DNA from 2 places in the Shewanella sp. SM21 genome. Region 1 is predicted to be linked to the other one. Evidence: predicted binding sites of a transcription regulator. Region 1 holds the regulator's gene; the other holds the start of a gene.
The links. Region 1 encodes LexA, which represses DNA repair genes until DNA is damaged. Its sites were predicted from a motif close to TACTGTATNNNNATACAGTA; they were not measured.
Positions count from the first base shown of each region.

Region 2: L5L94_RS12420 (DNA topoisomerase III) is a predicted target of LexA. The motif match lies at 4,121-4,140, and genes of this name have one in related genera.

Region 1 covers NZ_JAKKRL010000005.1:87,674-93,955, forward strand. The annotation lists gene plsB (glycerol-3-phosphate 1-O-acyltransferase PlsB) at 1-1,282, opposite strand, end outside; gene lexA (transcriptional repressor LexA) at 1,443-2,063, shown strand; gene L5L94_RS08070 (cell division inhibitor SulA) at 2,060-2,572, shown strand; gene coxB (cytochrome c oxidase subunit II) at 2,976-4,511, shown strand; gene ctaD (cytochrome c oxidase subunit I) at 4,521-6,113, shown strand; gene L5L94_RS08085 (cytochrome c oxidase assembly protein) at 6,115-6,282, shown strand, end outside.
Region 2 covers NZ_JAKKRL010000008.1:103,496-109,777, forward strand. The annotation lists gene L5L94_RS12410 (sigma-54 interaction domain-containing protein) at 1-450, shown strand, start outside; gene L5L94_RS12415 (porin) at 564-1,733, opposite strand; gene L5L94_RS12420 (DNA topoisomerase III) at 1,982-4,108, opposite strand; gene L5L94_RS12425 (hypothetical protein) at 4,275-4,562, shown strand; gene L5L94_RS12430 (alanine/glycine:cation symporter family protein) at 4,830-6,282, shown strand, end outside.

The DNA of each region.
Region 1 (6,282 bases):
CTAAATACACAGGCACTAGCGTGACTGGACGCTCGATACCGCGCAGCACACTGTTCATCGTCATGGCGATCATGCCAGTTTTCGGCGCCAACAGACGGCCAGTACGTGAACGGCCACCTTCGGAGAAGTATTCCACCGAATAACCTTTAGCAAACAGCTGATCTAAATACTCACGAAATACTGCGGTGTACAGCTTATTGCCATTAAAACTACGGCGGATAAAGAAGGCACCACCGCGACGGAACATAGGTCCCGCGGGCCAGAAATTGAGGTTAATGCCGGCAGCAATGTGCGGCGGAACCATGCCTTGATAATACAAAATATACGATAACAGCAGGTAATCCATGTGGCTGCGATGGCAAGGCACATAAACAATCTCGTGGCCATCGTGGTGTAACTGCCGAACTTGCTCGGCGCCTTTAATGTTGATCCCGCTGTAAAGCTTGTTCCACAGCCAAGTTAAAAAACGCTCGGCAATACGCACTAAACTGTCTGAGTAATCGGCAGCGATTTCATCGAGATACTCAATAGCCGTCTCGCGCGCTTGGGTCTCAGAAATCTTTTTACTGGCGGCTTCTTCTTGAATCGCTTTGCGCAGCGACTCAGATTTGAGTAACGAATGAAACAGTGCTTGGCGGTTTGGCAGCACAGGCCCTGTCATTACCTTACGTTGACGACGGAAATGCACGCGCGCAACCCGTGCTAACTTATGGGCAATCCCCATGTCGGTGCCATGTTCGTCAGCCATGTAACGCAGGGATACGGCATTCGAAAACTGCACGAAGTTATGTCGACCTAAGAACAGAATCATCAAGCACTTGCGCAACCAAGTCGGGTTTTCCCGCTCAAATACGGCCGCCTTCATAGTGTCGTCTTCTTTCCCTGGCGTGCGACCCCAATACAAGCTCACGGGCACCAGTTGAATATCCAATTCAGGACGTTCCTTATGCACGGCTAACAAACGCATAAAGCATTCGAGGAAAGGCTCATTACCAGCACGTTCGCCAAACAGTGGCTTACGTCCTTGAAGACAGACAACCCGAGGCGCAGTCACACCATTAGCCACTAGAGGCTCATAAGGGCTTGGTAAGCCTAACTTAGCCGTTATTTCGCTCAAAGCAGCGATGTCACTGAGGGATTCTGTTTTCATCACATAAACAAGGGGTCTGGAAGCATCCAGATTCAGATCGGCAAAGGGATCCTGAGGCACCACAATAGTGTGCACTAAGTGTTTTTGGATCCAACGTAATGATTTCAACCAAAGAGAGTCGTGTTTAGGCATTATTCTTATGCAATTAAGTGCGTTTACTAGCCCGATAGAATACCAGACTATGGGCAATATTCGCTAATTCTCTCCAACATAGCTAAAAAGTGGTTAATACTTGCGCTGCAAATAATACTGTATATACTAACAGTAACTGTATAGAAAAACAGGAAACACCATGAGACCTTTGACGCCACGCCAAGCTGAAATTTTAGAGCTAATTAAACGAAATATTGCCGATACTGGCATGCCACCCACTCGGGCAGAAATCGCAACCCGTTTAGGTTTTAAGAGCGCCAATGCGGCTGAAGAACATCTTAAAGCGTTGGCAAAAAAGGGCTGCATTGAGATCATGCCAGGCACATCTCGAGGCATTCGTCTGCCTGCGGAAATCGAAGATTTGACTGAAACAGGTTTACCGCTCATCGGCCAAGTGGCCGCGGGTGAACCTATCCTCGCCCAAGAACATGTTGAACAGTACTACCAAGTCGACCCAAGCATGTTTCATCCCGCCGCCGATTTTTTACTGCGAGTAAAGGGCGACAGCATGAAAAATATCGGTATTCTCGAAGGTGATTTGCTGGCAGTTCATAAAGTAGAACAAGCTAGAAATGGTCAAGTGGTTGTCGCTAGAGTCGATGACGATGTCACTGTTAAACGTTTCGAAAAAAAAGGTAATGTAGTCTATCTACATGCCGAAAATGAAGATTACTCCCCGATTAAAGTGGATTTAGGCTTCCAAAGTTTAACAATTGAAGGACTCGCCGTCGGTGTGATCCGTAATGGAGATTGGCTATGAATAAACTACTTGGCAATGCCCCCCGCCATCCGGGCTTGTGGCTCGATGAAGTCCGTGATGCCGACTATGACTGGCACCATGCGCCTATCGCCTGTATGCCAACTAAGACTCAAGGTCGCCAAGAATTAATTCATCTGAGTGCACAACTCGCTCAGTTAAGCCAACAGGGCCGTTGGTTAGTGCTCATCAACCCACCAAGTATTGGCTACAAGCAAATGCTCGCCAGTGCAGGTGTGCGTATGGATAGAGTTTTGCTGGTACATGCTAAAGATGAAGTCGAAACCCTGTGGGCGATGGAAAAAGCCCTGACAAGTGGTACGTCCAGTGCAGTCATTACTTGGACTCAATCATTAGATGCGCGGGATAATCGACGCCTACAAATCGTGGCTAAAAGTGCCCGAGCTATGGGCATAGTGCTTGAAGACGTAAACAGTCACTTACATGCAGACGTACGTATTGAGCAAGGCAATCTCTTCGGTCAGCAATCTTTTTTTAGCGCTGTACACTAAATATTCATTTAATTTTTTACCTTGAAAGCCGCCTCACCTATGAATGTGAGGCTTTTTTTTGGCAATTTTTCAGATAATTAGATAAATAAGTGATCTTGATCAATATTTAAACAGCAAGTATGGTTGGTTAAGTCGGTGATGATATATCACCTTCCGTGGTCAATGAATCGAGTATTTATCGAACTCGAAGCGCCACTAAAAATAGAGAACAGATTTATTTCAGCAGTATGTGCCAGCGTGGCTAATTACCAGCAGTAACAATACTTGATTAAAAGTAACAGCCGCCAACGCACGTTGAAGTCAAAAAAGCTTTTTTGGGAACTGAAGAGTTTGCATAGAGTTGAGACTTACTGTGTTGCTCTTCTTTGTAGTTGCTATTCGCAATTGGCAGAGGAGAAGTCTTGTGAAGCAATTGTTGTATTGTTTACTCGTGGTGCTTTTCGCACCACCGTTGACCGCCGCAGACATGCGGTTCAACATGACCCCTGGCGTGACCGAGATCAGTGGCAAGGTTTATCACTTGCACATGACCATCTTGTATATCTGCTGCGCAATAGGCCTAGTGGTCTTTGGCGTCATGATTTACGCCATGATCAACCACAGAAAATCCAAAGGCGCTGTCGCGTCCCACTTTCACGAAAGCACTAAAGTTGAAATCGCTTGGACGATTCTGCCATTTATCATTTTGATCTTAATGGCGATTCCAGCGACAAAAACTTTAATCGCAATGGAAGATCCCAGTAACGCCGATCTCACCGTAAAAGTGACGGGGTCCCAATGGAAATGGCATTACAGCTATTTCGATCAAGATATTGATTTTTATAGCATACTGACAACACCCAGAGCACAAATCGAAGGCACCGAAACCAAGGGTGAAAACTATCTATTGGAAGTCGATAAACCGCTCGTTCTACCGATAAACCGCAAAATCCGCTTTCTGATGACTTCAGAGGATGTCATCCATTCTTGGTGGGTACCCGCCTTTGCCATTAAGAAAGATGCCAACCCTGGATTTATCAATGAGGCCTGGACTCGCATCGACAAACCCGGCATTTATCGTGGTCAATGCGCCGAACTCTGCGGTAAAGACCATGGTTTTATGCCTATCGTAGTACAAGCCTTACCCGAAGCCGAGTTTGAGGCTTGGGTCACAGAGCAAAAACAAGCCGCAGGTGCTGCGGCTGAAGCCGCTCAAGCCGCTTTATCACAAACCCTAAGTAAAGAAGAGTTGATGACTCTAGGCGAACAAGTTTACCTCGGGCACTGCGCAGCCTGCCACCAGCCCAATGGCGAAGGATTGCAAGGCGTATTTCCGCCCCTTAAAGGTAGCCCGATTGCAACGGGACCGCTCAGCGGCCACCTTGAAATTGTGCTCAACGGTAAAACGGGTACAGCCATGCAAGCGTTTAGTAAACAATTGACTGCACAAGAAATCGCGGCAGTGACTACCTACGAGCGTAATGCTTGGGGCAATAATACTGGCGATGCAGTGCAAGCCAAAGACGTCAACGAGTACATGAACGGCAATTCTGCACAAACATCCGCCGCGGTACCAAGCAGTACAACCCCGACACCCGCTCCTGCAAAAGACGTCTCAGCTGCAGTCGATCCCGCAAGCCTCCCCACACTCAGCCATGACGCCCTCATGGCCGAAGGTGAAACTGTCTACGCGACCTTCTGTGCTGCCTGCCATCAAGTGACAGGTGCAGGAATACCACCCGCCTTCCCCGCGCTAGTGGGTAGTGCTATCGCCATTGGACCAGTCGCCAATCACATCGATATTGTGATGCACGGCAAAACGGGCACGGCTATGCAGGCATTTGGCAAACAGCTTAGCCCACAGCAACTTGCAGCAGTCATTACCTATGAACGCAATGCTTGGGGTAACAATACCGGCGATACAGTGCAACCTGCTGATATCGCAAGTCATGGACAGTAGGGGATAATGATGAGCACTACGACTCAAGATCAAACCGCAGCCCATGATGACCATCATCATGGTGCGCCAAAGGGCATCATGCGCTGGCTGCTAACCACCAACCATAAAGACATAGGTACTTTGTATTTATGGTTCAGCTTCATTATGTTCTTAACCGGTGGCGCTATGGCCATGGTGATCCGCGCTGAACTCTTTCAACCTGGATTACAATTGGTCGAGCCCAACTTTTTCAACCAAATGACAACTGTTCATGGGTTGATCATGGTATTCGGCGCGGTAATGCCGGCCTTTACAGGGCTAGCTAACTGGCTGATCCCGATGATGATAGGGGCGCCAGATATGGCGCTGCCACGGATGAATAACTGGAGTTTTTGGATACTCCCCTTCGCCTTTACTATTCTTCTCAGTTCGCTGTTTATGGAAGGTGGCGGACCTAACTTTGGTTGGACCTTCTACGCACCACTATCAACAACTTATAGCCCAGATAGCACGGCGCTCTTTGTATTTTCTATTCACATCATGGGGATAAGTTCGATCATGGGCGCGATCAACGTGATTGTGACCATAGTGAATTTACGCGCGCCAGGCATGACATGGATGAAGTTACCATTGTTTGTCTGGACTTGGCTTATCACGGCATTCCTACTGATCGCAGTTATGCCCGTACTCGCGGGCGCAGTGACTATGGTGCTGACCGATAAGTTTTTCGGCACGAGTTTCTTCGATGCGGCGGGCGGCGGCGATCCTGTGATGTTCCAGCATATTTTCTGGTTCTTCGGCCACCCTGAAGTTTACATCATGATCTTGCCGTCCTTTGGCATCATCTCTGCCATAGTCCCAGCCTTCAGTCGTAAACCCTTATTTGGCTATGCATCCATGGTTTATGCTACGGCTAGTATTGCAATTCTGTCGTTCCTCGTGTGGGCGCACCATATGTTCACCACAGGTATGCCAGTGTTTGCCGAGCTGTTTTTCATGTATTGCACTATGTTGATTGCAGTGCCAACTGGGGTGAAAGTGTTTAACTGGGTTGCCACTATGTGGCGCGGCTCACTCAGTTTCGAAGCGCCCATGCTGTTTGCTGTAGCCTTTATCATACTCTTCACTATTGGCGGTTTTTCGGGATTAATGCTCGCCATTACACCCGCCGACTTCCAGTACCACGATACTTATTTTGTTGTGGCACATTTCCATTATGTGCTCGTGACTGGTGCGATTTTCTCCATCATGGCAGCGGCCTATTACTGGCTACCTAAGTGGACGGGACACATGTACAACGAACGACTGGGACAATGGCATTTCTGGTGCTCGGTGATTTCAGTCAATGTGCTATTTTTCCCGATGCATTTCCTTGGGCTGGCAGGAATGCCAAGGCGTATCCCTGACTACTCGATTCAATTTGCCGATGTTAATCAAATCGTCTCGATTGGTGGGTTCGCCTTCGGCTTATCGCAATTGATTTTCTTAGTATTAGTAATTAAGTGCATCCGTGGCGGCGAAAAAGCTCCCGCTAAACCTTGGGAAGGTTCCGAGGGTTTAGAGTGGACATTGCCAAGCCCTGCGCCTTACCACTCCTTCACGACACCACCTGAGGTGAAATGAAATGGCAACCCAACACCAGCAAGATAAATCTAAGTCAAATCGTAAACTTATCAGCATGTTAGTTATAGGCTGTATTGGCATGTTTGGCTTTGGATTCGCGCTGGTGCCGCTCTACGATGTGTTGTGCGAGCAACTCGGTATCAATGGAAAACCCTCCAATACCGCGAGT
Region 2 (6,282 bases), on a different contig from region 1:
TCATTAAGACAAAGACGTACAGACATTCCTTTACTCGTACAGCATTTTATCGAGCAACTGAGTTCAAAGTTCAACCTGCCTCAATTACCAAGAGTTGCACCGGAACAATTAAATATTCTGAATCAATACGCTTGGCCAGGAAATGTCCGAGAACTCATTAACGTGCTCGAACGGGCGATAATACAACAACCTTCAGGACCGTTAGATTTTGGCTTCCTTGCTCCACATCAGGGTGAGGAAATTACGACCCAAGCAAATCAAACCGTTATCATAGATCCAAACTATGCGAGCGATAAACTTGTGCCCCTTGATGTTATGACCAGAAAATATATTAGTCATGCACTGCGGATTACAGGTGGAAAACTCTATGGTCCAGGAGGTGCGGCTGAGTTATTGGACATCAATGCTAATACGCTGCGTAGCAAAATGAAGAAACTGGGGATTGTGTAATCTTTCATCGGCAACGATGACTCTACAACAAAAAGAAGACGTCGGTTAACGCGGTACACGAATAACAAAGGTCACATAAGTGACCTTTGAAAAATTAATGATAACCATAGGATCTAGAAGAAATAACGGATTCCCACCGCATAGTTGTTATCTTGTAGATCTTCATAGGCTTTATCATCCATACTGCTGAAATCTATTTTGGCCTCAGCGTACATAATTGTGTCGCGGCTATAGCGATAATGCAGACCTAACACTGCAAATTGGCGTGTCCATTTTCCTTGGATCGCAGTATCTACATCGGTATCAAGATCTTGATATGTCAGTAATACAGTTGGAACGAAACCATTATCATACTGATAAGCAACAATAAACTCTGCTCCAGTTGAATCATATAAATCTCCACCCACTAATTCGTTTTGCTCACTCTTATGGGCGTTAAAACCTACGTATAAACCGTCAGCATCACGACCTGGAGCATATTGATAGAAACTACCGTATTGGGCGCCAACCCCAATAATTTGGTTAGTGTTATCAACCTCTTGGCCTGCAAGATTTCCGGTAAAATCACCACGATTAAATCCCGCTAGCACTTTAAATTTATCAGTAAAGTTGTAAGTTACACTTGCACCGTAGCTAGGTTCGAAACTCAATTCGGAACCATCTTTCAAGGGAGCACCACTGCCATCATACAAGGCAACATCGCTATTTTGTTTAGAGGCATACTGCACTGCGACATGTAGATTACCAAAAGTATTTCGATATTGCAGCGCAGCATCGGCACGTCCTGCCCCAGTTAAACCACCGTCACCGAAGGTATAAGCCCCCACAGACCAACCTGTAAAAGCATTGAGCACATCGGTTGTGTAAGCAACATCATAGTAAGCCCCCCATTGCTTACCAAAACTGATCTTTCCCCATTTCTCATGGGACATCCCAACATAACCCAGTCGATTAAATAAAAAATCTGAATTTTTGGATGCCGATAACTGACCACCACCTTGGCCTTGCGTGTATATAAGGCCGTCATCACTGGTCACCATATTGATACCCCATTCCGTATGGGCAAAGGAGCTCCAGCCATTTTTCTCTTGACGGTCGAAACGAAAACCAACACGAGAAAAATTATCTATAACAGAAGTTTCATGACCATCATTTAACGCGGCAAAACCTAACCAACCTATCATGTTAACGCTGTTAGTTTGGTCATTATACAACTCAACGGCTTGAGCAGTTCCCATTAACAATAAGCTTGGGATCATCAAAGCGAGCAATGTCTTTTTCATTTCATCTACCTTTAAATTCAGCGAAACCACATATAATCACATGATTTATTTGATATATTATTTTCCACAATCAATAGTAAGCAGGTTATATGCCACCGGGAGGAAAAGCTGAAAATCAAGGTGTTTTTTAGATACGGATCAGGCAATCTCGAAATATCGTGATTATCGGTTGTTAAATACCGTTAGATAAATTAAATGTCGTTATTACATCAAAAGACAATAACGACATGTATGCAACAAGTGTGTCATTACACTGCTGTTGTATATTTGCGGCTATTAGAAGCTGAACGACTGGTTGATCGAGTTACCGAACTTTTGGAACTGGTCTTTTGGGAACCATATTTGTTGGAACCATCGTTTTTTGTTGTACCGATACCTTTCGCTGAACTTGATTTTTTAGAATACGACTTACGATAACCGGATTTATTACTTGCCGTTTTACGATAACCTTGGCCTTGTAAACCATTAAGCGCGGTTGGCAGTTGTGCGCCTGCATTCTGGATAAGCGTGGATAAGGTGCCGAGCAGTGGCTGCATAAAGGCTTGATAAGAGGTTTCTTTATGGCAAATGCCATTCAGACTCGCTTCCCAAAGCGCTGTCATATCCGGCGTAGTCGCACTCGCGGGCAAGCTGTTAATCAATCCTTTCCCCACGTCTGTCGAGACAATAGATTTACCTAAGCGTTGTAAAAAACCGCGTTTGAACAGCAATTCGATAATACCTGCACGGGTGGCCTCTGTACCTAATCCATCGGTTTCTTTAAGAATTTTACGGATCTCAGGATCGGTCACATAACGGCTAATACCCGTCATAGCACCGAGTAAAGTGGCATCGTTAAAGGCCTTTGGTGGTTGAGTATTTTTCTCCAACAATTCGCCTCGAGTACAATGCAAAGCCTGTCCCAATTTCAAAGGCGGTAATTGGCCGATAAACTCGTCATTCTCCTCATCGTCCTTACCTGTGCTTTCTTCCGTCGACTTGTTGCCACTCGCCTTACTGCCATTTGGCTCTTGGCGGGCAAAGAGTTGCTTCCAGCCGAGGGAATTATCCTGACGCGCCTTGGTATTAAATAAGCCACCCTCGATTGTCACTTGCACTGTGGTTTCACTGTAACAATAAGCCGGATAAAACTGTGCTAAGTACTGGCGAGCAACATGAAGATATAACTGCCTCTCACGCTGACTCAAGCTAGATAAGTTAGCTGTCTTCTCTGTGGGGACGATTGCGTGATGGGCGTCCACTTTTTTATCATCCCATGCTTTAGATTTAAGACGGGGATCGGGTGCATCAGCACCTTGCAATAACTCAGCTGCACCGTCACTTATCGCCTTAAGTACCGAAGGCGCAAGGTTATGTTGCTCAACGGGTAAATAACGACTGTCGGAGCGTGGGTAAGTAATGAGTTTATGACGTTCATACAAACTTTGGCAGGTATCGAGCACATCCTTAGCACTCATGCCAAACCGTTTCGCCGCATCAATTTGCAACGCGGATAAGCTGTAGGGCAATGGTGGATTCTGTTTCTTGTCCTTAGCCACTAATTGAGTGACTAAGGCGGGTTTATCACTGATGCGACTCACCACATTTTGCGCTAACCCTCTCACTAACACTCGTCCTTCTTCATCCATATAGGGCTGACAAGCTTCGCTAGGTTGCCACTTGGCGCTGAAGGTTTCTTGCTTCTCGGTCGCCAAATGCGCCAGTACTTCATAAAAAGGTTTAGATTGAAAGTGGGCAATCTCTTCATCACGGCGCACCACTAGCCCAAGCAATGGCGTTTGTACTCGGCCGACGGATAACACGCCTTGATAACCGACCTTTTTACCTTGGATGGTGTACGCACGCGTCATATTCATGCCATAGAGCCAATCGGCACGACTGCGGGCTAAGGCCGATGTGGATAAAGGAATAAACTCGCGATTACTGCGTAGCTGCGTTAGAGCCCGTTTTACAGCTTGTGGGTTTAAGTCACTGATCAGTAAACGCTGGGTTTGATGTAGCTTGTCCCCCGTCACGCCAAGATAGGCAATCACTTCATCCACGAGTAACTGCCCTTCACGGTCGGGATCGCCCGCGTTAACCAGCGTGTTGGCTTGTTTGACTAATCGTTTAAGCACTGTGAGTTGGCTGCGGGTTGCGGCCTTAGGTTTTAGTTGCCACTTGTCTGGCACTATTGGCAAATGCTCGAATTTCCAAGACTTAAATTCGGGATTATAGGCATCAGGTTCTGCTTGCTCGAGCAAGTGACCAACGCACCAAGACACACAATCGCCATTGGCGGCTTCGATAAATCCATCGCCTTTTTTATGGGGTTTAGGCAATACATCGGCAATGGCCCGCCCTAGGCTAGGTTTTTCTGCGATATAGAGAATCATACAAACACCAAGCACTGGATATAATTACAGTATAATTTAGCCCAAACGCCAGTTGAGTGCAAATTTCTGTAGTAAACCGAGCTTAAATGTAAAAGCTTAAGTGTAAATTCAATTGCGAATGATTCTCAACAAGGCATAAGATACACTAAATAACTAAGGAGTGACTATGGGACAGTTTGCAATAAATGCGCGACAGGCTATGACAATAACTCCAGCATTAATATTAAGATTCAATCAGTTATTGATATTCCATAGCTTAATGTTACTCGCAATAAGCATGCTCACCAGTACCTGGCTGGGACAAATGAAAATCATCGATATGCCGTTAGCATGGGGATTCATTCTCGTCATTCCTATTGCTGTGAGTTTATCTCTATTACTCAGCCATCAAATCACGCGCCATAGCTTAAGCAGCTTATTCGGCGTGTGGATGCTACTTTGGGTAATGGGATAACTGACATTCATAATAAATCACTACCGTATTTCGAGTTAACTCGCCCCTCCGCTCTATTTACCCATGCTAAAACTCAATTTCAAAACACATTGGTTTCAAATATTTAACACTTTAACTATGAAGCTCCCTAAAAAATAGTTATGTTGAGTATCTTGGATATTTACAAAAAATGTCTTAATCAAAAGTGAATGTCCTAACTCAACATCTGTTGAATAACCGTAAACCTAAAAACTCTGCTAAAACAACACAATAAAGGAATCGGAGTCTATGAATGAGATTGTCAACGCGATCAATAGTGTAATTTGGAGCCCTGCACTTATTTTTCTTTGCCTAGGTGTAGGGCTCTATTTCTCCCTTCGCACTCGATTTTTACAGCTGCGCCATCTGCCAGAAATGATACGCCTGATGTTTGATGGTAAGAGTACTGATGCGGGAGTGTCGTCTTTTCAAGCACTCGCGATGACATTAGCGGGTCGAGTCGGTACAGGTAACATTGCAGGGGTTGCCACAGCAATCACCTTTGGTGGTCCTGGCGCTTTATTTTGGATGTGGATGGTTGCCTTTCTCGGTGCCAGCTCCGCCTTCGTTGAATCTACCTTAGGTCAAGTCTATAAAGAAAAAATCAATGGCGAGTATCGTGGTGGGCCTGCTTTTTATATTGAAAAAGGCTTAGGCATGAAATGGTATGCATGGGTATTTGCAATAGCGACCATATTTGCCTGCGGGATCCTGCTGCCGGGCGTACAAGCTAACTCGATTGGTTCAAGTTTAAAAACCGCTTTCAACATAGATCCTAATGTGACTGCAGCCATACTGGCTATGCTTCTTGGTTTTATCATTTTTGGCGGTGTAAAACGTATCGCTCACTTTGCCAGTGCCGTCGTCCCCTTTATGGCACTGGGTTACATCATAGTGGCTTGTGTCATCATAGCGCTAAATATTGGCCAGCTACCGGGTATTTTATGGTTAATTATCAAAAGTGCCTTTGGCTTTGATGCGGGTTTTGGTGCCATTTTAGGCTTAGCCATCATGTGGGGGGTAAAGCGGGGTATTTACTCCAACGAAGCGGGTCAAGGTACAGCGCCACATGCCTCATCTGCAGCGGCGGTAAGCCATCCAGCCAAACAAGGGTTAGTTCAAGCTTTTTCTGTGTATATCGACACCTTATTCGTTTGCTCTGCAACAGGTTTCATGCTGCTCATTACAGGACTGTATAATGTTCAGGGCCCAGACGGTGCGGCGCTTTATACCGGCATTGCCGGAGTCGCTGCAGGACCAGGCTATGTACAAACGGCAATGGAAAGTATGATGCCAGGATTTGGCAATATCTTTGTGGCTATCGCACTGTTCTTCTTCGCCTTTACTACCATAGTGGCTTATTACTACATTGCTGAGACCAACATTGCCTATATTAACCGTAAAGTAAATCATCCTTGGTTCATGGTCGTTCTCAAAGTCGTGATCATTGGCTCAACCGTATACGGCACAGTTAAAACGGCTGATATGGCTTGGGGAATGGGTGACATTGGTGTCGGACTTATGGCATGGCTCAATATTATTGCCATTATTCTATTAAGGAAAACCGCATTCACTTGCCTTAAAGATTATGAATCACAACAAGCACTCGGCATAGAGCCACTTTTTGACCCGGTAAAACTGGGGATTAAAAATGCGGATTACTGGGTTGAACGCAAACACGCTGAAGAAAATGTAATGACTG